4 regions of the Neorhizobium sp. LMR1-1-1.1 genome follow, and region 1 is predicted to be linked to each of the others. Evidence: predicted binding sites of a transcription regulator. Region 1 holds the regulator's gene; each other region holds the start of a gene.
What was found. The regulator PhoB, encoded in region 1, activates phosphate uptake and scavenging genes when phosphate is short. The targets are predictions, from matches to a motif close to TGTCATNNANCTGTCAT.
Positions count from the first base shown of each region.

Region 2: a site for PhoB is predicted at 3,285-3,301, ahead of phnC (phosphonate ABC transporter ATP-binding protein). Genes of this name have one in related genera too.
Region 3: a site for PhoB is predicted at 2,992-3,008, ahead of MRBLMR1_RS03635 (DUF1045 domain-containing protein). Genes of this name have one in related genera too.
Region 4: a site for PhoB is predicted at 5,685-5,701, ahead of MRBLMR1_RS24170 (esterase-like activity of phytase family protein). Genes of this name have one in related genera too.

Region 1 is NZ_JBEGHE010000025.1:406,288-414,075, reverse strand. Features, by position in the region: gene argF (ornithine carbamoyltransferase) at 1-714, opposite strand, end outside; gene MRBLMR1_RS15180 (aspartate aminotransferase family protein) at 765-1,961, opposite strand; gene MRBLMR1_RS15175 (GcrA family cell cycle regulator) at 2,366-2,905, shown strand; gene MRBLMR1_RS15170 (PACE efflux transporter) at 3,105-3,539, shown strand; gene phoB (phosphate regulon transcriptional regulator PhoB) at 3,611-4,294, opposite strand; gene phoU (phosphate signaling complex protein PhoU) at 4,324-5,037, opposite strand; gene pstB (phosphate ABC transporter ATP-binding protein PstB) at 5,085-5,900, opposite strand; gene pstA (phosphate ABC transporter permease PstA) at 5,913-7,229, opposite strand; gene pstC (phosphate ABC transporter permease subunit PstC) at 7,226-7,788, opposite strand, start outside.
Region 2 is NZ_JBEGHE010000025.1:116,232-124,019, reverse strand. Features, by position in the region: gene MRBLMR1_RS13755 (carbon-phosphorus lyase complex subunit PhnI) at 1-270, shown strand, start outside; gene MRBLMR1_RS13750 (alpha-D-ribose 1-methylphosphonate 5-phosphate C-P-lyase PhnJ) at 267-1,151, shown strand; gene phnK (phosphonate C-P lyase system protein PhnK) at 1,148-1,924, shown strand; gene phnL (phosphonate C-P lyase system protein PhnL) at 1,934-2,644, shown strand; gene MRBLMR1_RS13735 (DapH/DapD/GlmU-related protein) at 2,641-3,258, shown strand; gene phnC (phosphonate ABC transporter ATP-binding protein) at 3,374-4,228, shown strand; gene phnD (phosphonate ABC transporter substrate-binding protein) at 4,316-5,221, shown strand; gene phnE (phosphonate ABC transporter, permease protein PhnE) at 5,347-6,267, shown strand; gene phnE (phosphonate ABC transporter, permease protein PhnE) at 6,267-7,622, shown strand; gene MRBLMR1_RS13710 (DUF1045 domain-containing protein) at 7,738-7,788, shown strand, end outside.
Region 3 is NZ_JBEGHE010000001.1:784,146-791,933, forward strand. Features, by position in the region: gene MRBLMR1_RS03615 (hypothetical protein) at 1-327, opposite strand, end outside; gene MRBLMR1_RS03620 (hypothetical protein) at 503-901, opposite strand; gene mnmC2 (tRNA (5-methylaminomethyl-2-thiouridine)(34)-methyltransferase MnmC2) at 985-1,749, opposite strand; gene MRBLMR1_RS03630 (FAD-dependent oxidoreductase) at 1,748-2,971, shown strand; gene MRBLMR1_RS03635 (DUF1045 domain-containing protein) at 3,098-3,805, shown strand; gene MRBLMR1_RS03640 (TetR/AcrR family transcriptional regulator) at 3,814-4,530, opposite strand; gene MRBLMR1_RS03645 (homocysteine S-methyltransferase family protein) at 4,690-5,643, shown strand; gene MRBLMR1_RS03650 (hypothetical protein) at 5,657-5,872, shown strand; gene puuE (allantoinase PuuE) at 5,961-6,905, shown strand; gene uraD (2-oxo-4-hydroxy-4-carboxy-5-ureidoimidazoline decarboxylase) at 6,902-7,399, shown strand; gene MRBLMR1_RS03665 (nucleotidyltransferase family protein) at 7,460-7,753, shown strand; gene MRBLMR1_RS03670 (HepT-like ribonuclease domain-containing protein) at 7,750-7,788, shown strand, end outside.
Region 4 is NZ_JBEGHE010000047.1:186,186-193,973, forward strand. Features, by position in the region: gene MRBLMR1_RS24150 (RNA degradosome polyphosphate kinase) at 1-920, shown strand, start outside; gene ppx (exopolyphosphatase) at 926-2,446, shown strand; gene MRBLMR1_RS24160 (SRPBCC family protein) at 2,498-2,941, opposite strand; gene MRBLMR1_RS24165 (EamA family transporter) at 3,247-4,191, shown strand; gene MRBLMR1_RS24170 (esterase-like activity of phytase family protein) at 4,252-5,610, opposite strand; gene MRBLMR1_RS24175 (AraC family transcriptional regulator) at 5,742-6,635, opposite strand; gene MRBLMR1_RS24180 (DUF2000 family protein) at 6,634-7,041, shown strand; gene rnd (ribonuclease D) at 7,068-7,788, opposite strand, start outside.

The DNA.
Region 1 (7,788 bases):
GTTGTGGCCGCGCGCCTTGTGTTCCTGGTTCATCGAAACCCAGGTATCGGTGACCACGACATCGGCGCCGGCAACCGCGCGCTCGACATCGTGGGTGAGCATGATCTCGCCGCCGTTGTTGCGCGCCCAGTTCAAGAACTTGTCATGCGGCTCGGAACCCATAGGGACTGCCATATTCATGCGGTAACCGAAACGGGCCGAACCTTCGACCAGCGAATGCAGCACGTTATTGCCGTCGCCGGTCCAGGCAATCGTCTTGCCGGCGACGGGACCGCGATGTTCTTCGAAGGTCATCAGGTCGGCCATGATCTGGCAGGGATGGGTGTCGTCTGTCAGCGCGTTGATGACCGGCACGGTGGCATGTTCGGCCAGCTCCAGAAGGCGCTTGTGATCGGTGGTGCGGATCATGATCGCGTCGACATAACGCGACAGAACCTTGGCGGTGTCGCCGATCGTCTCGGCGCGGCCGAGCTGCATCTCGGTACCCGACAGGAACAGCGTCTCACCGCCAAGCTGACGCATGCCGACATCGAAGGAAACGCGAGTGCGGGTCGACGGCTTCTCGAAAATCATGGCCAGCATCTTGCCGGCCAGCGGCTTGTCAGCTGTGCCAGCCTTGGTTGCCTGCTTTCGCACCTTTGCATCATCGAGGATGGAGCGCAGGTCACCCGCCGACACAGCGGAAAGATCGAGAAAATGCTTGGGAGATGCCATTACCTTGTTCCCTAACGGAGGGAACCGGAAGGCGCCCTCTCTACGTATTCTTAAGCGGATTTCTTCAGCTGTTCAGCCGACAGCGTTTCGGCAGCACGCTCGATACGGCGAAGACCTTCGCGCGCTTCCTCGGCGGTGACGACAAGCGGAGGCAGAATGCGGACGACGTTATCGCCTGCCATGACGGCCAGCATATGCTGATCGCGCATTCCGGAGATCAGGTCGCCGGCCGGCACCTTTGCCTTGATACCGAGCAACAGGCCCTCGCCGCGAATATCCTCGATCACGGTCGGGAAACGATCCTTGAGCGCTGCAAGGCCCTGACGGAAGACGAGTGCAACATCGCGAACGTTTTCCAGGAAACCGTCGGCGAGCACGATATCAAGCACCGCATTGCCACAGGCCATAGCTAGCGGGTTGCCGCCATAGGTGGTGCCGTGGATGCCGGGCTTCATGCCGGATGCGGCTTCTGCCGTTGCAAGGCATGCGCCGAACGGGAAGCCGCCGCCAATACCCTTGGCGATCGCCATGATGTCCGGGGTGATGCCGGCCCATTCATGGGCAAAGAGCTTGCCGGTACGGCCGACGCCGGTCTGAACTTCGTCGAGGATCAAAAGAAGACCCTTTTCGTCGCAGATGCGGCGCAGCTCGCGCATGAATTCCTTCGGAACCGGACGCACACCGCCCTCGCCCTGGATCGGCTCGATCAACAGAGCGCCGGTGTTCTCGTTGATCGCAGCGTTCAGCGCATCGAGATCACCGAAGGGCACCTGATCAAAACCCTGAGCCTTGGGGCCGAAGCCTTCCATATATTTTTCCTGGCCGCCGGCTGCGATCGTTGCGATCGTCCGGCCGTGGAAGGCACCTTCAAAGGTGATGATATGGAACTTTTCCGGGTGCCCCTTGGAATAGTGATAACGGCGGGCCGTCTTGATTGCGCATTCCAGCGCTTCCGCACCCGAATTGGTGAAGAAGGCCTTGTCCGCAAAGGTTGCGTCGACCAGACGGCGCGCCAAGCGCTCCTGCTCCGGGATTTCATAAAGATTGGACAGATGCCAGACCTTCTCGGCCTGCGATTTCAGCGCTTCGACCAGATGCGGATTGGCATGGCCGCAGGACGTGACAGCGACACCCGCACCGAAGTCGAGATATCGCTCGCCGCTTTCCGTCACAAGCCAAACGCCTTCGCCACGCTCAAAGCGCAGCGGGGCCCGGGCAAAGGTGTCGAAAAGCGCAGATTCAGCCATGGCGGCTCACTCCTAATGCATCCGATTGCGGATATTCAAAAAATCAAAATGCCGCCCTCGGGGCGGCCGCGGCACTATCGCCACTCATCCATGTGATGTCAACAAAACTCACGGAAATCTGGGGTTTCAAGGCATTTTGCTGCAAGGACGCAACCCTGCCGACAGCTGTGACAAAAATGACTCTCCCGGAAAGCAAGTTGGGGAAAACCGGGAAATCGATTCGTGGCGATTCCGGGGACTCTTGTCACGGAGTCTGCGGACCTCTAGGTTAAAGATCAATTACTAGACTGCATGCGGCGGAACTAGTCACCAAAAGCATAGATATAGTGCCTGTTGCGAGATGTATCGCGCGACATTGGTGAGGGATTCTGCATGCCACCAACGTTCAAAGGCGGAGAACGGGCATGAACTGGACGGACGAGCGCGTTGAAAAACTGAAAAGGTTGTGGTCGGAAGGCTTGAGCGCCAGCCAGATCGCCGCACAACTTGGAGGCGTAAGCCGCAATGCCGTGATCGGCAAGGTCCATCGCCTCAACCTGCCGGGCCGCGCAAAGGCGGGCGGCACAATCGCGACGAACCGTACGGCAAAGCGCCCAGCAGCAACTACTTCCCGTCCCCAGCAGACATTCGCCACCCGTCCGGCAGCACGCCCGGTCGCCCGTCCGGTCGGCGCAACCGCGCTCAAGGAAGAGGTCGAGTTCGAGGCTTCGCAGGAACTGGTCTACCGTCCCGCTTCCAACGTTGTCCTGCCGATTTCCCGCAAGCTGGCGCTGACCGAATTGACCGAACGCACCTGCAAGTGGCCCGTCGGCGATCCGCTGACGGACGATTTCCACTTCTGTGGCTGTGAGTCCCCGGATAATTCGCCTTACTGCACCTACCATGCGAAGCTCGCCTACCAGCCGGTCAACGAGCGCCGCCGTCCGAGCGCTGCACGGGCGTAAAGTTCGGCACCATAAACAACGATCAAGCGGGCTTCGGCCCGCTTTTTTGTTTGCCGTGCTGCGGGTTCTGCAAGGCAGCCTTGCCCGCCTGCGCCTTGCCTCCTGCGCCACAAACACCTATCTGAAAAGGCGTGAGGACGACCTCCCCCAGAATGGGCATTGATGCCGGGACGACCCGGATAACCCAATGGGGTATAAAATGCGCACGACACGCGACCGTATTCGTCACGCAATCAGCTTCGAAATCATCGGGCTTGCGATTTTCACACCGCTCGCCTCTTTCGTCTTCGGCATACCGGTCGAACATATCGGTGTCGTCGGGATCGTTTCGGCAACGCTGGCGACCGGCTGGAACTATCTCTACAATCTCGGCTTCGACCACCTGATGCAGACGTATCGCGGCGGTACGCAGAAAACCATGGCGCTGCGCGTTGCACATGCCGTGCTGTTCGAACTCGGACTGCTGATCGTGCTCATGCCGTTCATCGCTTGGTATCTGGGCGTGAGCCTGATGCAAGCTCTGGTGATGGATATCTCGTTCGCCCTGTTCTACCTAGTCTATGCGTTCTTCTTCAATCTGGCCTACGACCGGATCTTTCCGCTGCCTGAGTGGCAGGAAGAAGGCAAGGCCTGAAATGCTTCAGCCCGAGGCGGATGACCGCACTCGGGCTTAGAAACCTGCATTCCAGATCTTAATCCTGCAGATCAGGATTCCATCGAATAGCCGGCACCGCGAACGGTGCGGATGACATCCTGCATGTTGGAGAAGTTCAGCGCCTTGCGCAGGCGGCCGACATGCACGTCGACGGTGCGTTCGTCGACATAGATATCGTGGCCCCAGACGCCATCGAGAAGCTGGGAGCGCGAGAAGACGCGGCCGGGCGAGACCATGAGGAATTCCAGGAGACGGAATTCGGTCGGGCCAAGGCGCACTTCACGGCTCTTGCGGTGAACGCGATGGGTCTCGCGATCCAGTTCGATATCACCGCATTTCAGGACGCTGGAGAGAACCTCCGGCTTGGCACGGCGAAGCATCGCCTTGACGCGCGCCATCAGTTCCGGCGTAGAGAAGGGCTTGACGACATAGTCGTCGGCACCGGTCGCCAGACCGCGAACACGTTCGCTTTCCTCGCCGCGCGCTGTCAGCATGATGATCGGCAGGCGCTCAGTCTCTGGCCGCATGCGCAGGCGCCGGCACAATTCGATGCCGGAAACGCCGGGCAGCATCCAGTCGAGAACCAGAAGATCCGGAGCACGCTCCTGAAGCCTGATTTCGGCCTCATCACCTCTCAGAATGGTTTCGACCTCGTAGCCTTCGGCTTCGAGATTATAACGGAGGAGGACGCTGAGCGCCTCCTCGTCTTCCACGACCGCAATTCTCGGCTGCATACTAGATACACTCCATCAGACAGGCAAAATCAGTCAGCAATCGCGCCGACGGTGTTCGCCGTATCGTCCTTGGGACGCTCGCCTTCCGGCACAGCACCCGTCGTCATGTAGTAGATGGTTTCCGCGATGTTGGTCGCGTGGTCACCGATACGCTCGATGTTCTTGGCGCAGAACAGAAGATGCGTGCAGGTGGTGATGTTGCGCGGATCTTCCATCATGTAGGTCAAGAGTTCGCGGAAGAGCGATGTGTACATGGCGTCGATTTCTTCATCGCGCAGGCGGATCGCTTCGGCCTTTTCGGCAGAACGGCTGGCATAGACGTCCAGCACTTCCTTCAATTGAACGGCAGCGAGATCGGAGAGGTGTTCCAGACCGCGGGCGAGTTTGCGGGGAACGCCATGGCCCTGAACCGCAATGACGCGCTTGGCGGTGTTCTTGCCGAGATCGCCGACGCGTTCCAGGTCGGCTGCGATGCGCAGCGTCCCGATGATTTCGCGCAGGTCGGCAGCCATCGGCTGACGCTTGGCGATGGTGACGATCGCCTTGTCCTGGATCTCGCGCTCGGCGTGATCCAGGATCACGTCGTCGGAGATAACTTTCTGGGCCAGGGCAGAGTCACCATTGACCAGAGCGCGCACGGCATCGCCGCACATCTGTTCTGCAAGGCCACCCATTTCCGAGATGCGGCGGCGCAGATACTTCAGTTCTTCGTCGTAGGCCGACAGGATATGACTTGATACCATCTCTTTGTCCTCAAAATCCGTAGCAGCGGGCAACAGGCAACGGCCAATCAGCCGAAGCGGCCCATGATGTAATCCTGGGTGCGCTGGTCATCCGGATTGGTGAACATCTTGTCCGTGTCATTCTCTTCGACCAGCTGGCCGAGGTGGAACATGGCGGTACGCTGGGATACGCGGGCGGCCTGCTGCATCGAGTGGGTGACGATAACGATCGTATAGTTGGCGCGCAGTTCGTGGATCAGTTCCTCGACCTTTGCGGTGGCGATCGGGTCGAGCGCCGAGCAGGGTTCGTCCATCAAGATGACTTCCGGCGAAACTGCAACCGCACGGGCGATGCAGAGACGCTGCTGCTGACCACCGGACAGGCCGGTGCCGCCTTCATGCAGGCGATCCTTGACTTCCGCCCAGAGGCCGGCGCGCTGAAGGCTTGCCTCGACGATCTGGTCCATATCCGCCTTGTTGCGGGCAAGACCGTGGATGCGCGGGCCATAGGCGATGTTTTCGTAGATCGACTTGGGGAACGGGTTCGGCTTCTGGAACACCATGCCGACGCGGGCGCGAAGTTCCACGACGTCGATTTCCTTGTCGTAGATATCATCTTCATCAAGGGTGATCTTGCCGGTGACGCGGCAGCCCTCGATCGTGTCGTTCATGCGGTTGAGCGTGCGCAGGAAGGTCGACTTGCCGCAACCCGAGGGGCCGATCAGCGCCGTCACCGTGTTTTCGCGGACATTCAGGTTCACGTCGAAAAGCGCGCGCTTCTCGCCGTAATAGACTGATACGTCCTTGCCAATCATCTTGTACGCGACTTCATTCATCTTCTTGTCCAGCGCCTTCTCAACTGCTGCTTCTGACAACATATTCATTGTGTCGATCTCCTACCAACGGCGTTCGAAGCGCCGACGCAACAGAATTGCACCAACATTCATGACCACGAGGAACAGGAGCAGGATAATGATCGCTCCCGAAGTTCTTTCGACGAAGGCGCGTTCCGCCTCGTTTGCCCACATGTAGATCTGCACCGGCAGTGCTGTCGACGGATCCATCGGCGTCGTCGGATAGTTGGCGACGAAGGCGACCATGCCGATCAGGAGCAGCGGTGCGGTTTCGCCGAGAGCATGCGCCAGACCGATGATCGTACCGGTCAGGATGCCCGGCATGGCAAGCGGCAGGACGTGATGGAAGATGGTCTGCATCTTCGAGGCGCCGAGGCCGAGAGCCGCCGCGCGGATCGAGGGCGGAACCGCCTTCAATGCAGCGCGGGTGGCGATGATGATCGTCGGAAGCGTCATCAGCGTCAGGACCAGGCCGCCGACCAGCGAAGCCGAGCGCGGCAGGCCCATGAAGTTGATGAAGACCGCCAGACCCAAGAGACCATAAACGATGGAGGGGACGGCCGCGAGGTTGTTGATGTTCACCTCGATCAGGTCGGTGAACTTGTTCTTCGGCGCGAATTCCTCAAGATAGATCGAGGCGGCAACGCCGATCGGCAGCGCCAGGACGAGCACGATCAGCATCATGTAGAAGGAGCCGATCAAGGCCACGCCGACGCCGGCAGCTTCCGGACGGCTGGAATTGCCGTTAACGAAAATGCCGGTGTTGAAGTGCTTTCCGAGGGCGCCGGATTCCGCAAGCTGGTTCATCCAGCCGACCTGCTGGTCGGAAACCTTACGGTTGTTTTCCGACACGGAGAGATCGATCTGGCCCTTGAATGCGCTGTCGATATCGCCGGCGGCAAGCAGCGAGACCGTCTGGGTCGTGCCGATGATCTGTGGGTTGGCGACAACCATGTCACGCAGCTGGCCACGAACGCCGTCCGAGATCATCTGGTTGACGGCGCGCAGACCCGAACGATCGGTTTCAGCAACACCGAGCACCTTGGCGACGGCATTACGGGCGATGAGCGGGTAATTGGCCGTCACCAGCTTCTGCGGATCGGTGGCGCGCTCGTTATCCTTGTCGATGATCTGTTCGGAGAATTCGACCGGAACGGTGATCATCGTCTGCTGGAAGGCGGTGTATCCCTTGGAAACAACCGACCACAGAAGCAGCGCGAGAAACAGAAGCCCGAAGGACAGGGCGGCGATGCCATAGGCGCGGAAGCGACGTTCTGCAGCGTAGCGGCGCTTGATGCCGATATCGCGACGGGCGGGCTTCGCCAGGACGCCGGCGGGGGAAGAAACCACGTCGGTCATTCGTACTGCTCCCGGTATTTGCGCACGATGAAGAGCGCGTAGATATTGAGGCAAAGCGTGATCACGAAGAGCGTGATACCCAGTGCGAAGGCGACGAGCGTCTGCGGCGAGGTGAATTCAAGGTCGCCCGTCAGCTGGCTGACGATCTTGACGGTCACCGTCGTCATCGGCTCGAATGGATTGAGCTGCATGCGGGCCGCCACACCGGCAGCGAGAACCACGATCATGGTTTCACCGATGGCACGAGAGGCGGTCATCAGGAGAGCGCCGACAACACCCGGCAGAGCAGCCGGCATGACGACCTTCTTGATGGTTTCCGATTTGGTTGCGCCGAGACCGAGCGAACCGTCACGAAGGGCACGGGGCACTGCGGTGATGATGTCGTCCGACAGCGAGGAGACGTAAGGGATCAGCATGATGCCCATTACGAAACCGGCTGTCAGAACGCTCTGAGCCTGGATGAAGTTGGCGAAATCACCGGTGGCGATGCCGTTGATGCTGGACGAAAGATCCCGCAGGAACGGACCGACCGTGGTCAGCGCGAAGAAGCCATAGACGA
Region 2 (7,788 bases), 290 kb from region 1:
GAGCGCAAGGCGATGTCGATGTCGCTCGTCGATCGCGCGCTTCGTGCAGAAGAACTCGGTGAGGACGTTACCGCGCCGGCGCAGGACGAGGAATTCGTCATTTCCCATTCCGACAACGTGCAGGCGACCGGCTTCGTCGAACACCTAAAGCTGCCGCATTACGTCGATTTCCAGGCGGAACTCGCCATGGTCCGCAAGATGCGCGCCGATATCGAAGCCGCGCGCACTGCCGACCGGGGTGAAACCGTGATGAAGGATGCTGCCGAATGAGTGCCGATCTCGCCACCTACAATTTCGCCTATCTGGACGAACAAACGAAGCGGATGATCCGCCGCGCGATCCTCAAGGCAATATCGATACCCGGCTATCAAGTCCCCTTCGCATCGCGCGAAATGCCGATGCCCTATGGCTGGGGCACCGGCGGCGTGCAGGTGACCGCCTCGATCATCGGGCCGGAAGACGTGCTGAAGGTGATCGACCAGGGCGCCGACGACACGACCAACGCCGTCTCCATCCGCGCCTTCTTCCAGAAGGTCGCAAACGTGGCGGTGACGACGCATACAAAGGATGCAACGATCATCCAGACACGTCACCGCATTCCGGAACAGAAGCTCGGCGAAAATCAGGTTCTCGTCTATCAGGTGCCGATCCCCGAGCCGCTGCGTTTCCTCGAGCCACGCGAGACCGAAACGCGCAAGATGCACGCGCTGGAAGAATACGGCCTGATGCATGTGAAGCTCTATGAAGACATCGCCATCAACGGCCGCATTTCCAAGACCTATGCCTATCCGGTGAAGGTCGATGGCCGTTATGTGATGGACCCGTCACCGACACCGAAATTCGACAATCCGAAAATGCACATGTCGGACGCGCTGCAGCTTTTCGGTGCCGGGCGTGAGAAGCGCATCTATGCGGTGCCGCCGCATACCGAAGTGGTCAGTCTCGATTTCGAGGATTATCCGTTCGAGATCCAGACATTCGAACAGGATTGCGCGCTATGCGGCGCGCATGGCGTCTATCTCGACGAAGTCGTGCTCGACGACAAGGGCGGGCGAATGTTCGTCTGCTCCGATACCGACCATTGCGAGGATCGTCGCGAGCACGGGCATGTCGGGGCGATGCTTGCTCCTAATCAGGAGGCTGCGGAATGACCGATACCCCTCTTCTCAAAGTCAGCGGTGTGTCGAAATTCTACGGCAGCCGGATCGGCTGCAAGGATGTCAATTTCGAGCTTTGGCCGGGCGAAGTTCTCGCCATCGTGGGTGAATCCGGTTCGGGCAAGACGACGCTTCTGAACTGCATCTCCACTCGTCTTCTGCCCACCGCCGGCAGCGTCGAGTACCGGATGCGCGACGGCAATTTCCGCGATCTCTATCACATGAGCGAGGCCGATCGCCGGTTCCTGATGCGCACCGACTGGGGTTTCGTTCACCAGAACCCGGCGGACGGATTGCGCATGGCGGTTTCTGCCGGTGCCAATGTCGGCGAGCGGCTAATGGCAGTCGGCGATCGGCATTACGGCAAAATCCGCGAGACGGCGACGGACTGGCTCGGCCGGGTGGAAATTTCCGCAGACCGGATCGACGACCAGCCGCGCGCCTTTTCCGGCGGCATGCGCCAGCGCCTGCAGATTGCCCGCAATCTCGTCACCGGTCCGCGGCTCGTCTTCATGGACGAGCCGACCGGCGGTCTCGATGTGTCGGTGCAGGCACGCCTGCTCGATCTCGTCCGCGGCCTCGTCAACGATCTGGGCCTTGCAGCAATCGTCGTCACCCATGACTTGGCGGTCGCCCGCCTGCTCTCCCACCGGATGATGGTGATGAAGGACGGACATGTGATCGAACACGGACTGACAGACCGCGTGCTCGACGATCCACGCGAGCCCTACACCCAGCTTCTCGTTTCCTCGATCCTGCAAGTATAGGAGATCCAGATGGCCACTCCCCTCGTCGTCTCGGAAGTCTTCAAGAGCTTCACCATGCATCTGCGCGACGGTATCAAGCTGCCGGTCGTCAACGACGTGAACTTTTCCGTCGCCGCCGGCGAATGCGTCGTGCTCGGCGGCCCGTCCGGCATCGGCAAAAGTTCGATCCTGAAAATGCTCTACGGCAATTATGCGGTAGATGCGGGCCAGATCCTCGTCGATCACAAAGACAAGATCGTCGATATCGCCAATGCCGACCCGCGCACGATCATCGACGTGCGCCGTCACACGATGGGTTATGTCAGCCAGTTCCTGCGCACCGTGCCGCGCGTCGCAGCAATAGATGTCGTTGCCGAACCACTCGTCATACGCGGCGTCGAGGCATCGGTTGCCAAAGAGAATGCGGCCGAGCTGCTTTCCCGGCTCAACCTGCCGCGCGAATTGTGGTCGCTGCCGCCATCTACCTTCTCCGGCGGCGAGCAGCAGCGCGTCAATATCGCTCGCGGTTTCATCACCAGCCATCGCATCCTGCTTCTCGACGAGCCGACCGCCTCGCTAGATGCCACCAACCGGCGCGTCGTGGTCGAGATGATCGCAGCGAAGAAGGAAGAGGGCGTCGCCATGCTTGGTATCTTCCATGACGAGGAAGTACGCGAGGCAGTCGCAGACCGTATTCTCGACGTCAGTGCCTTTTCTCCACGAAAGGCCATTGCGGCATGAGCAGGAAACTGACCGAGGCGCCGAATATCCACGAAACGGCAAGCGTGACGAACGCGACGCTCGGACACTACACGGAAGTGGCCGAGCGCTGCCGCCTGGATGAAGTGGAATTCGGTGACTATTCCTATATCGAGCGCGATGGCTCGATCTGGTGCGCCACGATCGGCAAGTTCGTCAACATTGCCGCCGCAGTGCGCATCAACGCCACCAACCATCCGATGCAGCGCGCCACACTGCATCATTTCACCTATCGCGCCGCCTATTATTGGGATGACGCGGATATGGAAAAGGAGTTCTTCGACTGGCGTCGGGAAAGCCGGATCACGATCGGTCATGACGTCTGGATCGGCCACGGCGCCACTCTGCTGCCGGGTGTGAATGTCGGAAATGGCGCGGTGATCGGCGCCGGCGCTGTCGTCTCCAAGGATGTCGCGCCTTACACCATCGTCGGCGGTGTGCCGGCCAAACTGATCCGCGAGCGCTTTACCAAGAAAATCGGAGAAGAAATGGACCGGCTCGCCTGGTGGGATTGGGATCATAAGAAGTTACGCAGCGCACTCGAAGATTTCAGGACACTTTCAGCAGAGGATTTTCTTGCGCGTCATGCGTTGTAACGAAAGCGTTACAGAAGCGTCACGCTTGTAATCAAACTGACATCGAATCGACATTCAGACTTCATCAACCAAGTCTAATCCGATCCCCACCAGGGGATTGAACAGGCATCAGAACATGAAGTTTGAACTGAGGAATATCACTCGACGTTTCGGCGATCGTATCGCGGTCAATGCCGTCAATGTAGAGATTCCCCAGGGACAGATGGTCGGCATTATCGGTCGGTCCGGTGCCGGCAAGTCCACCCTTCTGCGAATGATCAACCGCCTGCAGGAGCCGAGCTCCGGCTCTATCCATTTCGGCAGCGTCGAAGTGTCCTCGCTGAAAGGCGCCGGATTGCGCAACTGGCAGCGTGACTGCGCGATGATCTTCCAGCAGTTCAATCTCGTGCCGCGCCTCGACGTGCTGACCAATGTTATGCTCGGCCGCCTGAACCATCGCTCGACGGTCTTGAGCCTGCTCAACATCTTTTCCGACGACGAGCGACTAGCAGCCATTGCGGCGCTCGAACGTCTCGGTATCGAACAGACCGCGATGCAGCGCGCCGGAACGCTTTCGGGCGGCCAGCAACAGCGTGTGGCGATTGCCCGTGCGCTGATGCAGGCGCCGAAGATGCTGCTTGCCGACGAGCCGATTGCTTCGCTCGATCCGCTCAACGCCAAGATCGTGATGGATGCGCTGCGCGATATCAACGAGCGTGAAGGCATTACCGTCATTACCAACCTGCACACGCTCGATACCGCCCGCAGCTATTGCGAGCGCATCATCGGCATGGCTCATGGCAGCGTTGTCTTCGACGGCACTCCAGCTGAACTCACGGCGGCTGCCGTGCAGGAAATCTACGGCTCCGACAAGGATGGCGCCGGTATCGACGAAACGATGACCTCGACCAGCATCAACATTCCCGCAGCCCAGGCTGGCCGGGAACAGCAATCGGGTGGGATCGGCTCGCTGGCGAGCGCCAGCGCCTGATACCCGCACCCAGATCGACAGCCCGCGTAAAGGGCAAACCATTCATTCATGACCCAACTCCGGATGATCCGGAAACAGGAGATCACCATGCTGAAGAAAACTCTTCTCGCTGCCGTTGCACTCAGCGTGCTCGCCGGCTCCGCAATGGCACAGGACGTCAAGGTTCTGCGCATCGGTCTCGACGGCTCGGAAAACGAAGCCGACCAGATCCGCAACACCCAGTGTGTTGCCGATGGCCTCAAGGCTGCGACCGGCGTTCCGGAAGTCCAGATCTTCCCGTCGCCGGACTATAACGGCGTCATCCAGGGCCTGCTCGGCGGCACGATCGACATCGCTTCGATGGGCGCCTCCTCCTATGCCGCCATCGCAATCAAGGACCCGAAAGCTGTCGACCCGATCCTGACCTACACCCAGTCGGACGGTTCCAGCGGTTACTACTCGATCATGGTCGCCCGCAAGGATTCGGGCATCAAGACGCTCGCCGACCTGAAGGGAAAGAAGCTCGGCTTCGCCGACCCGGACTCGACCTCCGGCTATCTCGTCCCGAACGTCGCCCTGCCGAAGGAAATCGGCGCACCGGTGAAGGAATACTTCTCTGAAACCGGCTTCGGCGGCGGTCACGAGAACCTCGTTCTTGCCGTTCTCGACAAGAAGTTCGATGCCGGTACGACCTTCGGTTCGGGCGTTGGCAAGTGGGAAGACGGTTACACCGGCGGCAACCTGCACCAGATGGTCAACAAGGGTAACCTGGACATGGACGATATCGTCGAAGTCTGGAAGTCGCCGCTGATCCCGAACGGCCCGCTGATGGTCAACAACAAGCTGCCGGAAGCCATGCGCGCCAAGGTCGAAGCCTATTTCATGGACCTTCCGAAGAAAGACCACGATTGCTTCAAGTCCTACACCCAGGGCGACAACAAGGAATACATCAAGGTCGATCCGTCCTTCTACCAGACGATCGTCGACGCTCGTAAGTCCGTCATCGGCGGCTGATCCTTCTTTCCATCCTTTGACGGCGGCACTCCCTGAGTGCCGCCGTTCGTCAAACGAGAGCGCGGATCATGGCGACCATCAGCGAAAATACCTCTGGCGGGCTCGGCCCTGCCGCATCCCTGGTGATGCAGCATTACCGGCAGCAGCTTCGGACACGCCGGATCTACACCGCGATCTCGATCGGCATTTTTCTCATCGCACTTTTCTACTCGCTGCAATTCGCCAATGACGCGAATGCGGGCAAGTTCTTCGAACGCCTGCCCTATTTCTTCGATTTCATCCGCAGCTTCGTGCCGGACAGCCCGATGGAAATTTTCCGAGCGATGTTCGACCTGCCGTCGCCCTATGCCGACGGATCGCTGAAATACGACTACACGGCCGACCGGGTCTACATTACCGACACGCTCTACATTCCGAATTTCTTCTACCAGTTGATCATCACGATCAACATTGCGCTGGTTTCAACGATCGTCGGCGCATCCCTTGCCTTCCTGCTGTGCTTCTTCGCCTCGACCAATCTGGTGGGCGCCGGCGCTACCCGTTTCGTCGTGCGCCGGATCATGGAAGTGATGCGCGCCTTCCCGGAAATCGTCATTGCCGGGCTTCTGACCGCGATCCTGTCGATCGGCCCGATTGCCGCGATCATTGCGATCACCGTTCATACGATCGGTGCGCTCGGAAAGCTGTTCTTCGAAGTTGTCGAAAATTCCGACATGAGGCCGGATGAAGGCCTGCGTGCCGCCGGTGCTTCATGGGTCGAGCGCGTGCGCTTCGCCATCGTTCCCCAGGTGCTGCCGAATTTCGTTTCCTACACGCTGCTGCGCGCCGAGATCAACGTGCGCGCCTCGACAATCATCGGGGCTGTCGGGGGCGGCGGCATCGGCGAAGTGTTTCGTCTGGCGATCGGCCGCGACCATGCCGCCAAGACCTATGCGATCATCATCCTGCTACTTGTCAGCGTGATCGCGATCGATCAGTTCTCGAGCTGGCTTCGCCGCCGGCTGATCGGCCAACAATCCTTCGAATTCGGCAGGGGAGCAGCCTGATGACATCTTCGGTCCCCAGCATCAACGCTTCCGATCGCGAGCGGCTGCGCTCGGCCCATCCGGAGGTCTTTCACCGCTCGGTCATGAAGCGCTACGGGCTGGTCATCGGTTCAGGCATCGTCTTTGCCTATCTCGTGATCTGCTTCTTCGCCTTCAATGTCGGTCCCGCCTTCCAGAATGGTCAGTGGGATCGTGCGTCTTCCTATATCCAGGACTGGTATTCGTGGCGCGCACAGCCGCGCCTGCGCTTCCAGGATGACGGCACCGTGCGGGCGCAGTGGTCAAGCCGCGGACAATATGCCGCGGGCGCCGACATATTCTGGCTGCAGCCGACCCAGGGTGGCGGCTATACGGTCACCTACGGCAGCGACAACGACAGGCTGGAAGTTTCGTCAAGCCGCGTCGATGTCTACGTCAACGGTACTGCTTACCCCGTCACGATCACCGAGGATGCAGCAACAGCACCGGCAGGCGCGCCGGCTGCGATCATCCAGGACGGAGCCAAGGTCATCGTTGACTACGGCTTCGAGGGACAGGCTGAAATCCGGACCTCCCAGGTCTATATCCAGCGCCGTTTCCTCGGCTGGGCAAACTTCCTGTTCGACACCAAGTCGGATTTCTGGGGCAAGAGCTGGGGCGAACTGGTCAGCCTTGCCACGGTCGGCGAACGCCTCGATCCCGCGCGCTCCAACGTTTCGCACATGGTCGACGATTTTCTCGGCAACAATGTCTGGCAGCATGCCGACATCCTGTCGAAGCTGATGCAGACGCTGGTCATGGCCTTCGTTGGCACGCTGCTCGGCACGCTCTGTGCCTTCCCGCTCGCGTTCATCGCTGCGCGCAACATCACGCGAAGCCGCGTCGCCAACTGGGGCATGAAGCGTCTGTTCGACTTCCTGCGCTCGGTCGACATGCTGATCTGGGCGCTGTTCTTCACCCGCTCCTTCGGCCCCGGGCCGATCCCCGGCATTGCGGCGATCTTCTTTACCGATGCCGGCGCGCTTGGAAAGGTTTATGCGGAAGCGGTCGAGAACGTGGATGACAAGCAGCGCGAGGGCGTGAAATCGGTCGGGGCCTCGCCAATCATCGTCAACCGCTTCGGCGTGGTGCCGCAGGTCCTGCCGGTGTTTATCTCCCAGTCGCTGTACTTCTGGGAATCGAATACCCGCTCGGCCACCGTCATCGGTGCCGTCGGCGCAGGCGGTATTGGCCTCAAGCTCCTCGAAGCGATGGGCACCAATGCCGACTGGGACAAGGTCGCCTATATGGTTCTCCTCATCCTCTTCGTGGTCTTCCTGTTCGACAACGTGTCTAATGCGATCCGCTCGCGACTGATCGGCGGCCCGACGCATTAAAGCGCGCCCGCATCATCATTCTGTCATGGAAATCTTTTAGGCGCTGGGCCTGTCTTCGGATACGACGGATGTCTAGACTTCCGTCTCTGCCCCTTCCTGATTCCGGAATGATGCCTTGCGTTACGCCCTCTACTTTTCCCCCGCTGCGGACCATCCGCTGACGACG
Region 3 (7,788 bases), on a different contig from region 1:
AGGCTTCGGTTTGTTGCCCTTGTAGAACATCAGCCGTGCTGTCTTGCAGTAATTATCGAGATCGCTTCTGGCATCCTTCTCGATCTTTGCCATCTCAGCCCTGAAAGCAGGATCTAGGGGCGGATAAACTCCGGTAGCGTATTCGTATCCCAAGAAGAAATCGCCGTTTAATTCGAGTTTTCCGCAGTACATGCCTGCAACGACTGCGCTTGCGGCGTAGGACAGAAACTGCTCCTTGCTCAGCACTGAATGAGACGGTATTTCCCGGGCCGCTGCCGTCGAGTAACTGACCAGCAATCCAGCGAAAACCAAAATTGCGTTTTTCAAACTTAATCTCCCTCGTATCATTTTCACAATGTCTTGCGATGCGAAGGTAAAAAAGTCTCAACCGATGCCGTGGTGGTCAAGACCACCAACCTGTAGCTCGCGACGCGCACTTGCCTTCGGTCTCAACATTCATCCTGGTTCTCGACAGAATTGAGAGGCACTGGCCGCTATGCCGTCAGATTGACCCATCGAATGTATCTGCCTCGCTTTGCGTGGCGAAGTTGAATGTGACGAGTTCGCTTTCGTCATCTTGACGGATACCAACCGCGGTGACGATCAGTCGAGCGACCTCATCCTGCGCTTCGCTTCCCGACCGGGACGATTTCACTGCCTTTTCGATGGCTGGTGCGAATACTTCACTGATCAGACCGAGGCGCATGTTGTGCTTCATGATGATATCCCTGTCCTCAAGGATCGCCACCTGTTCACCCTGCGGGATGCCCGCATTGTCCATTGCAGTCAGCGTGGCATTGGTCGCGAGTTTGATCGGGCCTTCCTGAAGCCAGCGATCGACCATCTGGTGGAACTGGCGCATGCGCGCGGCGGGGATTGTTTTCTGTACAGTGATCGACATCTGCGTTCCTTTGTCGGTTTTCAGTCAAACCGATATGCGCTCTTCGGATAGAGGATCGGTTGCGGAATTTCGAGTTTCCGGGATCAGTCGACCGCGGACGAGAGATTGGGCCGCGTGCCGCAGAGCATTTCGCGCTTGCCGGCAAAACCGGAACGGCGTTCGACGATGAAGCCGGCGGCGCCGAGGTTGCGACGGACGAAGCCCGCAGCGGCATAGGTGGCGAAGCCGCCGCCCGGTCTGGTGCGATCAAACAGCACCTGCATCAGTTCGGGCGACCACATGGCGGGATTGCGCGACGGGGCGAAGCCGTCGAGGAACCACGCATCGAAATCCGGCTCCGCCGCCGTGACGCCATCGAGTGCCGCGCCGCAGACGACGGTCAGGCGGGTCTGGTCGTCGAGTTCGAGCATGACATGCCCCGTCGGCTCGTCCGGCCATGCCGCAACAAGCGCCTGCCGCTCAGCATCGATTTCCGGCCAGCGGGACAGGGCGCGCTCGATCTCGTCGCGCTTCATCGGATAGAGTTCGAACGAGGTGAAGTGCAGATGCGTGCCCGGCTTGCGCGTGAGTTTCCACTGCCGCCAGGTCTCACAGAAATTCAGGCCGGTGCCGAAACCGAGTTCGCCGATACGAAATCCATCTCCGGTCGGAGACATTGTCTCCCATCGCTCCGGCAGTCCATTTCCGGAAAGGAAGACGTGGCCGCATTCCAGCCGCCCGTCGGTGCGGCAATAAAAGTGATCGCCAAATTCCTGGGAATACGGCATATCGCCTTCGTGCCAGTCGAGTGTCTGGAATGCCGGGCTTTCGCCCTCAACTGTCTTCAATTCGGGATGATTGTCGCTCATGAGCAATGCGGATAATCCGGCTGGCGCCGGCGGTCAATCTGGAGAGCGGACTATCGGCTCTGCGCGTGGCGCGACAACCCTGCCTGCTTCTGCCGATCTGGTCATTCTCGGCGGCGGCATCATGGGCCTGTGGGCGGCGGTAAAGGCGGAGCGGCTTGGTATCCGAACCGTGCTCATCGACAGCGGAAAGCTTGGGCGCGGCACGAGCGGCGGGCTGCTCGGTGCGCTGATGCCGCATATGCCGGACAAGTGGAACGACAAGAAACAGTTCCAGTTCGACGCGCTGCTTTCCCTTGAGGACGAGGTGGCGCAGATCGAGGCCGATACGGGGCTTTCATGCGGTTATTGCCGCACCGGTCGCCTGATCCCGTTGCCGAAATCGCATCTGCGGGCGATCGCGTTTCGCCATTCCGAAGACGCGGCCACACACTGGGATCAGGCCGGTCGTCGCTTTCACTGGCATGTTGCCGACCAGACACCGCATCCCGGCTGGCCGGATGCCTCGTTCTGCGAGGCCGGAATCGTGCATGACACTTTCGCCGCCAGGGTCTCGCCGCGCAAGCTGACCGAGGCGCTCGGTGCAAGCCTCAATGCCGGCCGTCACGTTACCGTGGTGGAGGGGCTTTCAGCCTCGCGCATCGACGGCGCATCGAGCCGTGTGGAATTTGCCGATGGGACGAGCATCGCCTTCGGCGCCTGCATCGTGGCTGCCGGCCATCAGGCTTTTCCGCTGATCGAGGGCTTGTCCGATCCGCTGCCGCAACCGATCGGCCAGCCGGTCAAGGGACAGGCGGCACTGCTGAGGGCCGGGGCCGATCCGGACCTGCCGCTTCTTTATCTCAACGGTCTCTATCTCGTGCCGCATGACAATGGCGATATCGCGCTCGGCAGCACCAGCGAGGAGGCTTTTGACGAACCGTACTCCACCGATCATCAGCTTGAGGATCTCGTTGCAAAGGCGAGGGCGCTGGTGCCGTCGCTCAGCAATGCTCCGGTTGTGGAACGATGGGCCGGCCTGCGCCCAAAGGCGATTGATCGCGACCCGATGGTCGGGCCGCATCCGGACAACGCGAACGTGATCGCGCTGACGGGTGGCTTCAAGGTCAGTTTCGGAGTGGCGCATCTTCTGGCCGAGGCTGCGCTTGATGCCGTTTCCGGCAGGATAATGCCGGTTCCTGCATCGTTTTTGCTGGAGAACCACCTTTCGGTCGCTTCGCGCTAAACGCGAATCTTCTTCATCTTCGTCGTTAATCTGTCACGCAAATCGCATACGTCCCTGATCAGGGACTGAATAAGCAAATGCGTAATTAAACAGGGCGTTTGACAGGGATGCACGAGAAGGTGACGCATGCGCTATGCCATATATTTCACGCCACCGGCACATGATCCGCTGACGCTCGCCGCGTCCCAATGGCTCGGCCGTAACGCCTTTTCCGGAGACGCTACCGAGCCGCCTGCCATTCGTGGCGTCGGTCTTCACGAGATCTCCTTCCACACAGCCATTCCGCGCCGCAGCGGGTTTCACGCTGCATTGAAGGCACCCTTCCGGCTTGCGCCCGAGATCAGCGAGCCCATGCTGCTGCGGCACCTGATGCGGTTTGCAGGCTCTCACGAGCCATTCCAGTTGCCACCACTGGAAGTGGCAAGGCTCGGCAATTTCTTCGGCCTTGTGCCGGAAATTCCCTGTGAACGGATGCGACTGTTTGCCTGCGCAGTCGTGCAGGAGTTCGACGTATTTCGCGCACCGTTGTCGGATGCGGAATTCGAGCGCAGCGATCCGGGCGATCTCTCGGCTCCGCAATTCGCCAATCTCTATCGCTGGGGCCATCCTTACGTAATGGACGAGTTCCGTTTCCACATGGCGCTCACCGGACCGCTGCTGCCGAAGGACGGCATTTTCATCGAACCGGCCCTGAGGGATTATTTCGCTCCCTATCTGACGAAGCCGGTCGAGGTTTCCAACCTGGCGCTGTTCGTCGAAGAAGAGCCGGGTGCGCCGCTTCAGGTTCATTCGCTGCACCCGATGGGACGCGTGGCAGCCCGCAAGATCGCCTGAGCACCGCTTCAGACCGGTCGATCCGGCTGCGGCTGGATGAACAGCAATTTGATGAAGGTGCGGTAGCTCAGGATCTGCCGTTCCAGATGGGTCGGATCGTTCAGGACCTTGGACATGATGATGGCGCCGTCGAAGGTGCATGACAGCATGTTGGCGAGATCCTTCAGTTCTATCGGCTCCTGCGGCGGGTGCACCGCGGCGATCTCTTCCAGATAACCGAGGAAGCGCCTGTTCCATGAGGCAACAGAGCTGGCGTTCAGCATGTGGATCTCGCGATCGAACAATCGCTCCTGATAACAGATAGAAGCGATGATGCAGCCAGGATGCACGCCCGGCAGGTCGCGCGCCAGTTCCGACAGCAGTTTGAGGCCAATCAGGAAAGCCTGCAGCGGATCATCCGCGAGTTCTCGCCCGCGGTCGAAAATGTCGTCGAAGAGGCGGTCGTTCTCGGTCACGTAGCGGCGCAGCATCTCGCGGGCGAGTTCGTTCTTGTCGTGGAAGTGGTAGAAAAAACCGCTCTTGGTGATACCGGCTTCAGCGATGACTTCTTCGATCGAGGTCGCGGCAAAGCCCTTGGACAGCACGGATATCTGCGCGACCTCGAGGATTCGCTCGCGAGTTGCTTCACCCTTTTTCGGTACGCGGGCGTAGGAAGACTGTACCGGAGGTACGGTTTTTGCGCCATCCAGGCCTTGCCCGGCCAAATCCTCGGTCTTTCGGGACATGGTATCCCCCTGAGCGAGCTCACGTTTTCGATATGTTGCCGTGCTGTACCGCAAGCCGCGTAGATCAAAGCGTCCACCGGGCGCAAAACAAACGGGCAAGCTGCAGCTTCGGGACATGCCTGTTTTCGCGCCGCGGCGATCATATCACAGGAGATGACGATGAAAAACGATCGCCAACGCCTGCCGCATCTGGGGCAAGAGATATATCTGACCGATGGCGGGCTGGAGACGACGCTGATCTTCCACCGTGGTCTGGAACTGCCGTTTTTCGCGTCCTTCCCGCTCATCGATGATGCCAGCGGGCGCGCCGAGCTGGATGCTTATTATGAGGCCTATCTATCGCTCGCGCGGAAGTATGGGCGGGGTTTCCTGCTCGATACGCCGACCTGGCGGGCCAATCCGGACTGGGCGGCAAAGCTCGGATATGATCTTGCTGCACTCTGGGCGCTCAATATTCGCTCCGTCGACTATGTCGCTGGCTTGCGGGAAAAATGGCAAAGGCCGGGTATGCCCATTCTGCTCAACGGCGTGATCGGGCCGCGGGGAGACGCCTACAAGCAGGGCCGGATGTCTGTTGCCGAGGCGGAAAATTATCACGCCCATCAGATCGATGCCTTTGCCGAAACACCGGTTGATATGCTGAGCGCCATGACGATCAACACGACCGAAGAGGCAATCGGTATCGTGCGGGCTGCCAGGGAGACGGGGCTGCCCGTCGTGATCTCTTTCACGGTCGAGACGAATGGAAGGCTCGCAAACGGCATGTCCTTGCGGGAAGCGATCGAGATGACGGATGACATGACCGCAAATGGTCCCGCCTATTACATGGTCAACTGTGCCCATCCCGTCCACTTCGAACAGGCTTTCGTCGACGGTGATACCTGGCTGCACAGGATCGGCGGTGTGCGCGCCAATGCTTCTTCCAAGAGCCATGCAGAGCTGGACGAGGCGACTGAAATCGATATCGGCGATCCTCAGGAGCTCGGTCGACATTACCGCAGCCTGAGAGCACGTTATCCGTCGATGTGCGTATTGGGTGGCTGCTGTGGCACCGATCACCGGCACGTGGCAGCTATCTGCGAGGCCTGCATGCCACGAGCGGCGGCCGAATGAAGGAGAAGGTTCCATGTCTATATTTGCATTTCCTCCGGCACTATCCACGGCATTCTCTGCCCTGACGCATATTCACTGGCGTGGGCATCACGAGCTCGACATGTCCGCCAAACCGACCGTCGGGCGGCCGCCATTCGCGTCTAAGCTGGAATTCGACGAATATATGCTGCGCGATATAGGTCTCGGCGACGGGGGCTATCACGAGTGGCAGGATGATCGCCTCAACTGATCAACTCGGCTGATCACGGGGACAAGTTTGCATCTCGACATCTGCGGAACCGGTGCGCTACCGTTGCCGCAAATAATCGAGGTGGAACATGCCAATAACCATAAAAGACTACCCGCGCGATCTCGTCGGCTACGGCCGAAACAGTCCCGATCCGAAATGGCCCGGCGGCGCCAATGTCGCCGTGCAGTTCGTCATCAACTATGAAGAGGGTGGTGAAAGCTCGATCCTCGACGGCGATGCGGCTTCCGAAAACCTGTTGTCCGAGATCGTCGGCGCGGCTCCTTGGCCCGGTCAGCGCAATCTCAATATGGAATCGATCTACGAATACGGGTCGCGCGCGGGTTTCTGGCGGTTATTCCGGCTGTTTAACGAACTGAAGATGCAATGCACTGTCTATGGCGTGACACTTGCCATGGCGCGCAATCCGGAAGCGGTCGCCGCGATGAAGGAAGCAGGCTGGGAGATTGCCAGTCACGGTTACCGCTGGCTGGAATACAAGGATTTTCCGATCGACAAGGAGCGTGAGCACATCCTCGAAGCTGTGCGCCTGCACACCGAGCTTGTCGGCGAGCGGCCATACGGCATGTACCAGGGCAAGCCGTCCGACAATACACTGAAGCTTGTGATGGAAGAGGGCGGGTTTCTCTATTCCTCCGACAGCTATGCGGACGATCTGCCCTATTGGGTGCCGGGCAGCGATGGCAAGCCGTTCCTGATCATTCCCTATACGCTCGAGACCAACGACATGCGGTTTGCCACGCCGCAGGGGTTCAATTCCGGCGATCAGTTCTTCGCCTATCTCAAGGATGCCTTCGACACGCTTTACCGCGAGGGCGAGGAAGGCAGCCCGAAGATGATGTCGGTCGGCCTGCATTGCCGTCTCGTGGGGCGTCCGGGCCGTATCGCGGCGCTGCGCCGGTTCATGGAATATGTCGCGTCGCACGACAAGGTCTGGGTTCCGCAGCGTATCGAGATCGCAAAACACTGGCATGAGCACCACAAGCCGGCTCACCGGCCTGCAGGTGCCGCATGACGGCAAGAGGGGATTTCATCGCGACCTTCGGCGGCGTGTTCGAGCATTCGCCTTTCATAGCGGAACGCGCCTATGATGCCGGCCTTATCTTCGTGCCTTTGACCGCGAAGGGCGTGCATGCGGCGATGGTCTCGGAGTTTCGCAAGGCGGGCGCAGGAGAACGGCTTGCCGTGCTGCGCTCGCATCCCGATCTGGCGGGCAGGCTTGCGATTGCCGGCGAGCTGACCGAAGACAGCAAACAGGAACAGGCCGGCGCCGGCCTCGACCGATTGAGCGCCGAAGAGCACGCCCGCTTCACGACCCTGAATGCCGCCTATACGACGAAATTCGGATTTCCGTTCATCATTGCGGTGAAAGGGCTGAACAAGGACGATATTCTGGCAGCTTTCGAGACGCGCATATCCAACAGCGCCGAGGAAGAGTTCGCGACCGCCTGCGCGCAGGTGGAGCGGATCGCGCATCTGCGATTGCTGGCGCTTTTACCCCAAGGGTAAGGGGCACGCTTTCTTCCACATTCGCTGTCGCCTATAGTGGTGATGACAGGAGTAGTGCCGATGCGACCGTCGGAAGTGCTTGAGAAGAACCGCGAGGCGATCCGCGAAGCGACGAAACGCTTCAATGCGGCGAACCCGCGCGTCTTCGGCTCGGTCGCCCGCGGCGAGGATGGGCCTGATAGCGATATCGATATCCTCGTCGATGCCTTGCCGGGAAGCACGCTTTTCAGCCTTGGCGGGCTCCAATACGAGCTGGAGCAGATGTTTGGCGGGATCAAGGTGGACTTGCTCACACCGGGTGATCTGCCGGCCATGATACGATCCCGCGTGCTCGCTGAGGCGAAGCCTTTATGACAGACAAAACACGCTTGTATCTGCATCAAATGCGG
Region 4 (7,788 bases), on a different contig from region 1:
AGGCAAACATCCGCTGGGCGCGCGACCTAGAGCGCGCAGGCGTGCAGGTCGTGTTCGGCTTCATCGAACTGAAGACCCATGCCAAGATGTCGATGGTCGTCCGCCGTGAAGACGGCAAGCTGCGCACCTATTGCCACCTCGGCACCGGCAACTACCACCCGATCACCGCCAAGATCTATACCGACCTGTCCTTCTTCACCTGCAACCCGAAGATCGCCCATGACATGGCGAACATCTTCAACTTCATCACCGGTTACGGTGAGCCGAAGGAGAGCATGAAGCTGGCGGTGTCGCCTTATACGCTGCGCCCGCGCATTCTCCGCCATATCGAGGAAGAGATCGCTCACGCCAAGGCCGGTCGTCCGGCCGCGATCTGGATGAAGATGAACTCGCTGGTCGATCCCGAAATCATCGACGCGCTTTACCGCGCAAGCCATGCCGGCGTGGACGTCGAACTGGTGGTGCGCGGCATCTGCTGCCTTCGTCCTCAGGTCCCCGGACTGTCTGACAAAATCCGCGTCAAGTCCATCGTCGGGCGCTTCCTCGAACACAGCCGCATCTTCTGCTTTGGCAACGGCCAGGGCCTGCCATCGGATAAGGCGCTTGTCTATATCGGTTCGGCCGACATGATGCCGCGCAACCTCGACCGCCGGGTCGAGACGCTGGTGCCCTTGCTCAACCCAACGGTGCATGAACAGGTTCTATCACAGATTATGCTGGGCAATCTGATTGACAACCAGCAGAGCTACGAGATACTGCCCGACGGAACGTCAAGGCGCATGGAGGTGCGGCAGGGTGAGGAGCCTTTCAACGCCCAGCACTATTTCATGACCAACCCAAGCCTTTCCGGCCGCGGCGAAGCCTTGAAGTCAAGCGCACCGAAACTGATTGCCGGAGTAATGTCCGGCCGTAAGAAATAGGCAGTATGGTAAGTTCTGAAGCTCAGGGGCGGCTCCCGGGCATCGCCCCCGTTTCCGTTATAGATATCGGATCCAACTCCGTTCGTCTGGTTGTCTACGAGGGTTTGACTCGGGCTCCGACGGTCCTTTTCAACGAGAAGGTTCTGTGCGGGTTGGGCAAAGGCCTTGGCGCGAATGGTCGCATGGATGACGAGGGCGTCGAGCGCGCCCTAGTTGCGTTAAAGCGCTTCAAGGCGCTTTCCGACCAGGCGCGTGCCGCGGATATCTATGTTCTGGCGACCGCGGCAGCGCGTGAAGCGAGTAACGGTCCTGATTTCATCCGCAATGCCGAAGAGATTCTCGGACAGGAAATCCAGGTTCTCTCCGGCGAGGAAGAGGCCAAGTATTCTGCGCTTGGTGTCATCAGCGGTTTCCACGATGTGGATGGCATTGCCGGCGACCTCGGCGGCGGATCGCTTGAGCTCATCGATATCAGGGGCCATGAATTCGGCCGTGGAATTACCCTGCCGCTTGGTGGCCTGAGACTGTCGGAATCCTCCGGAAACTCTCTCGCCAAGGCGCGCAGTTTCGCTCGCAAGCAGGTCAATACCGCCCGTTTTCTTGAAAAGGGCGAAGGCCGGACCTTCTACGCCGTTGGCGGTACATGGCGTAACATCGCCAAGCTCCACATGGAGATGACCAATTATCCGCTGCACATGATGCAGGGCTACGAACTGTCGCTCGAGGATATGCAGAAATTCCTCGACGAGGTGATCGCAGCCAAGGACTCGAAGGAAGGCGCATGGCAGGCGGTTTCCAAGAACCGTCGCTCGCTTCTCCCCTATGGCGCGATCGCCATGCAGGAAGTGCTGAGCGTCATGAAGCCTGCAAAGATTACGTTTTCCGCGCAGGGCGTTCGCGAAGGGTATCTTTATTCCCGTCTGCCGGACAGTGAACGCGACGCTGATCCGCTTTTGGTTGCTGCCGACCAGCTCGCGATCCTGCGTGCCCGCTCGCCGGAACACGCACGTGAACTTGCCGACTGGACCGGCCGCATGGTTCCCTTTTTCGGTGTCAGCGAGACGGAAGAGGAAGGCCGCTATCGGCGGGCCGCCTGCCTCGTGGCCGATATCAGCTGGCGCGCTCATCCGGATTATCGCGGTGCGCAGGCGATGAACGTCATTGCCCATTCATCCTTCGTCGGCATCACTCATCCGGGCCGCGCCTATCTGGCTCTCGCCAACTATTACCGCTTTGAAGGCGTCGGCGATAATGGCGATACGGGTGCATTGGCGACGATTGCGACGCCGCGCCTGCTGGACCTTGCCAAGCTGTTGGGTGGGTTGCTGCGCGTGGTCTACCTGTTCTCGGCATCCATGCCGGGCCTCGTCCACCACCTGACCTTCCGCCAATCGGCAACGCCGGATCTCGATCTCGAGTTTGTTGTTCCACACGAATATGCCAATTTTGCCGGCGAGCGTCTGGACGGACGCCTCCAGCAACTGGCGAAGCTGACCGGCAAGCGGCTGGCTTTCAAGTTCGAATAATAAAGGCGAGGTCGGCGAGATATCTGTCGCCAACCTCGTTTGCAGCCGGGATCACTCTTCGATATTCGGCTCCACCAGCCTTGCAAGATTGCGCAGGCATTCCTGCCAGCCGAGGTAACAGGCTTCCGCCGGGATGATGTCTGGCACACCCGCCTGGGTGATATCGAGGTCCGTTCCGACCGAGACCTTTTTCAACAGGATGGTCACCTGCATCTCGCCCGGCAGGTTAGGGTCTTCGAACCTGTCCGTGTAACGGATGCGCTCGCCGGGAACGAGTTCATGAAACTCGCCCCCGAAGAAGTGGCTCTGGCCGGTAGTGAAGTTGCGGAAGGACATTCGGAATGTGCCGCCGACTTTTGCATCGAGGTGATGGACGGTGCAGGTAAAGCCGTTCGGCGGAAACCATTTGGTCAGCGCATCAGCCTCGATGAAGGCCCGATAGACCTTTTCCGGGCTGGTTGCCAGGACGCGGTGTAATTTGATCGTGCTTGGCATGCTCGTTTCCTCCTGTTTTGCCGGATCGATGCCCGAAGGACGCACGGGAAGGACGGATTGCGACAGTCAATTCGTCCCGCAGCCAAAAAAGGTATCGGAACGACATGTGATGATAGGCGGCGGCAGAGAGGAGACAACATGCACGGCATCGGTGAGTAGTGGACGATCTCGGAAAACGTCGCCGCGGATGACGGCGATATGCCTAGTGCAGCGGCAAATTGGCCGGGATCGGCAATTCCATTTTCTTGAATTAACCAAAGGGTGCATTGATTTTCGGCCACTATGCTTTTTCAAAGGTTGAGGGAATGTTTCAGCGGTCTGCGGCCAAGGGGGTGATTTTATCATTCGGCAGCCTTGTTCTTTTGGGCATCATGCCGGTCATTTCGAATAGTCGCCCTGTCGCCATCGATGCGCTGACTTTTGCCTTCGCCCTGTCGCTCTGGCAAACGATCTTCGCGGCGCCTGTTTTAGCGCTTGAAAGAAGAAGCGGACAAAAGGGTATTTTCGGCGCAAGCATGCCGCCGCGTGAGGCAAGGCGTGTCGCTGTCGTCGGCCTGATCACGGGCATGATGTTCGGGCTCTCCACCTATCTTTACGTGCTTGGTACCGAAAAGGCCGGTGCCGCTAATGCTGCCATAGCGCTGCAGGCCTACCCGCTTTTTGCAATCCTCGTTGAAACGATCTTCCTCGGCCGCCGCAAAAACATGCTTGAACTGGGCCTGACATCGGCGCTGTGCATCGCCCTCTATTATATCGCCACCGCGGGCACATTCCGGATGGCGGGGATATCCTACTGGTTTCTGCTGTCGCTTGGCGTGCCGTTTCTGTGGAGCATCGCGCATGTTTTGATCAAGGAGGAACTGGGACGAACACCGATAACGCCAGCACAGGTAACCTTTTTCCGGGTCGCCATTTCAACAGTTTTCCTGGCCCTGATCCTCATCCCGGCAAACACCGTGCCCGGAATGGGCAATCTTGTGGGGGCACTGTTCCAGCCGATCTCGATCCTGATGGGACTGGTCTATTACCTGGAGCTGATGATCTGGTTCTACGCCGTACGCCATATCGACGTGTCGCTGGCAAGCTCGATCACCACCCCGTGGCCGGCTCTGACAATGGCTGTCGCCTTTGTCGTTCTGGGGGACCGGATCGAAGTCTATCAGATTGCGGCATTCGTCGTCGTGGTGATCTGCGTTTACGGCTTGAGCTGGGCTGGTATTGCGAAGCAGAAGATGGTGATCCAGGATTGACGAACGGCGAAAGGCGCCCGGTTTGACCGGACGCCTTTGCAATCAGTGTGTCGAACGCCGTCACTTTGCAGACAGGAATTCACCGACTTCCAGCAGGCTGAACTCGTTGTCGTCGGCTTTGTCGACTGCACGGCCGGCAGAGAAGGGCAGGTTGTTGTCATTGCCGATGACGATATGCGTGGCGTCGACCTGATCGACATTCTCGATCGTCACGAAGGGCATGTCATAGATGCCGGCCTTGCCGCCCGCAACCTTCTTCTTGTTGTCCGGATCCTGGATATTCAGCAGGTCGATATAGCCGATCTTGCGGACGGCCTTGCCGACATTGGCATCGTTGAACTCGATCTTGTAGACGCGCTTCAATTCGGCCGGGGCATCGAAGCAATCCGGCTTCGGCTGTTTCGGATCGGCGCAGGCCTTGTCCTTCGAGCCAGCGCCGTTGTCGCGCTCGATGACGAGAGCAGTCGTTGCGTCGAGCATGTTGAAGTCGCCGATCGCAACGCCCTTTTCCGCCAGCGGATAGAGCCAGGAACGGCCGGTCCAGTTCTTCGAGGCGATATCGAATTCGATGACGCGAAGCGCGGTGCGGCCATCGACCTGTTCGACCTTGCCGTCTTCGAGGAAGAGCGGGCCTTCCAGCAGGCCGTAAAGCTTGGAGCCGTCCTTCGACATTGCCATGCCTTCATAACCGCCAGAACGCTTCAGGTTGAAGACCGGCATCTTGGCGGCCGGATTGGCCGGCATGGAAAGCGTCGGATTGTCAGGAGATTTCACCGGCTTGCCATCGACAACTGTGGCGATAACGTCGGTCAGCTGGCCGAGCGCATCGACCTTGATCAGGTAGGGGCCGAATTCCTCGCCGAGCCAGAAACCGTCGGCAACCGGCTGGATCGACTCGATGTCGAAATCGGCGCCCGTAAGGTAACGCTTCTCGGAGCCTTCCATGACGATCGGGAAGGGAGCAATCTTGTTCGGGTCGGACAGGAAGATATTCTTGACGACGTCCACCTTGTTGGCGGCCCAGTCGAACTTTACCTGATGCAGGAAGAGCATGGCGTCGGAAGAGTTGGCCTTGGAGCCGAAGCCGTTGTCTGACAGTGTCCAGAATGTGCCATCAGCCATTGCCTTGATGCCGGAAAAGCCTTGGATCGGCTGGCCATCGAGCGGCAGCTTCACATCGGTAACACGAGCGCCGTCCTTGCCGTCAACCGTGCCGAGTTTCTCGACGCGCTTGCCCGCTGTCGTAAACTTGCCGGAGGTCTTCAGAAACGCAGGTGCATCTGACGGAGCAGTCGTCATCGTGTTGGCGGGCAGGATCGCCTGGCCGGCGAGCTTGGCCGGAAACTCCTTGTCGTCCGCGAAGGCGGAGCCGGCAAGCAGAGCCGCCATGGCAACGGAAGTGATAAAGGTTTTGGTCATGAAACACCTGATCGTTTCGCATTAAACATGCGAGCGTCGATAGAATGCGCGCGTGACGGGCAGGTGATGATGTGATGAAGATTTGATGACTGGAGTTCTTGACGGGTCAAATCGCCGTAGATTTCACGCGATTATCGCGATCCGGTGCGTAATTCGTTCCAGCGGCCCGGCGTCATGCCGAAGGCCTTGCGGAAGTGCCGGGTAAAATGCGCCTGATCGGAAAATCCCGCGGCGGCTGCTGTTTCGGCAAGCCCGGTACCGATCGACATCAGCCTTTTGGCCTGTTCCAGTCGGCGCATGACGAGATAGCGGTGCGGGCTGGTGCCGAGCAGCCGGCGGAACTGCCGAGCCAGTTCGTAGCGGTCGATGCCGGTAATTGCCTCCAGATCCTCCGAACGCACCGCCTCGCTGCAGCGATCCTCAATGAAATCGCGGGCGGAGAGGACCGCAATCCGAGCCGTAGCAGTCACTCCCTTGCGGGGTATGCTTGCCTGTTGCGTGAGACCGGTAGCGATCCGCATCACCGCGTCGTCGAGCGCGAGGTCATCCGGTTCATGATCCAGATCGCCAAGAATATCGGCGAGCGCTTGCCAGAGGCCGGCATCCGCGACGACGGGATTTCCGACGAAAGGCAGGGCGCTTCGATGCCCGCCAACGGCCCCGATCAGTTCGGGCGGCAGATAGATCATCCGGTAGATCAGCCCGTCATCGGTACCGGCCGCACCGTCGTGCACTTCGTCGGGATGCAGTACGATGACATTGCCCGGATTGCTGAAACGTTCCGCGCCACGATAACGAAAAGTCTGCACGCCATGAAGCGTCAGTCCCAGCGCATAAGTATCGTGGCGGTGTGGTGAAAAGCCGTTTCCGTGAAAGCGCGCCTCGATACGTTCGACGCCCCGGCTCGGCGTGGCAACGCGCATGCCGTCGCGAAATTGCCCTTTGCACGAACGTTCAAGACCGCCTGCACCGGCAGCCGCTAAGTGTTCTGCTCTTTCGATACCCCGAATGGAGTTTTCCTGCATGTTCGATACCAAGATCGCGATTGTTGTCCGCGAGGACCTTGCCACTTGGCAGAAGCTTAACGTTACCGCATTTTTGACAAGCGGCATTATCGCTCAGTCACCGGCGATCATTGGCGAAGCATACCGGGACATGGTGGATAATGTCTATAATCCGCTATCGATCCAGCCGATTGTTGTGCTTGGCTCCGATCAGGAGACGCTGCGTGTAATCCACAAGCGCTCTCTGGAGCGCGAAGTCATCACATCAGCCTACATCGAAGAGATGTTCGCGACCGGTCACGATGCTGCCAATCGCGAGGTCTTCTCGCGGTTTGGCCCTGACGATGCCAAGCTGGTCGGCATCGCGCTGAGAGCGGAAAGGAAGCTGGTCGACAAGATCACCAAGGGAGCGAAGATGCATCCCTGATGGCGGGAGTGTCCAAGCGTCAGAGCTTAAAGCTCGACCGCCTCGACCTTCTTGTCGACGAAGCGCAGCGCCACGCCGCCTTCGATCAGCTTCAGCGCGGTATCGCCGAAAAGTTCTTTCCGCCAGCCTGAGAGAGCGGCCACGTTGGCATTCTCGCCTTCGGAAGCGATCTTTTCGAGATCATCCGTATTGGCGATGACCTTCGCTGCCACTCCCTGCTTGTCGGAGATGAGCTTGAGCAAAACCTTGAGCAGTTCGACAGCGGCGGCCGTGCCTTCGGGCACGTGGGTGTGCTTGGGCGGATGCGGCATCTCGGCCTTCGGTAATGCGAGCGCGGCATTGACCGCTTCGACGATGGCGGTTCCCGATGCCGAGCGCTCCCAGCCCTTGGGGATGGTGCGCAGGCGTCCGAGGGCTTCGTTATCCTTCGGCTGTTGCTGGGCGATTTCGTAGATCGCATCGTCCTTCAAGACGCGTGAACGCGGCACATTGCGACTGCGGGCTTCCCGCTCGCGCCATGCGGCGACGAATTTCAGGATGGCAAGTTCGGTCGGCTTGCGCAGGCGGGCTTTAAGCCGCTGCCATGCGTCGTCCGGGTGCAGGTCATAGGTGGACGGGTTTTCGAGGATCGCCATTTCCTCGGTCAGCCACAAGGCACGGCCTTCTCGATCCAACTGTTCTTTCAGGAACAGATAGACGTCCCTGAGATGGGTGACGTCGGCCAGCGCATAATCGAGCTGCTTCTCC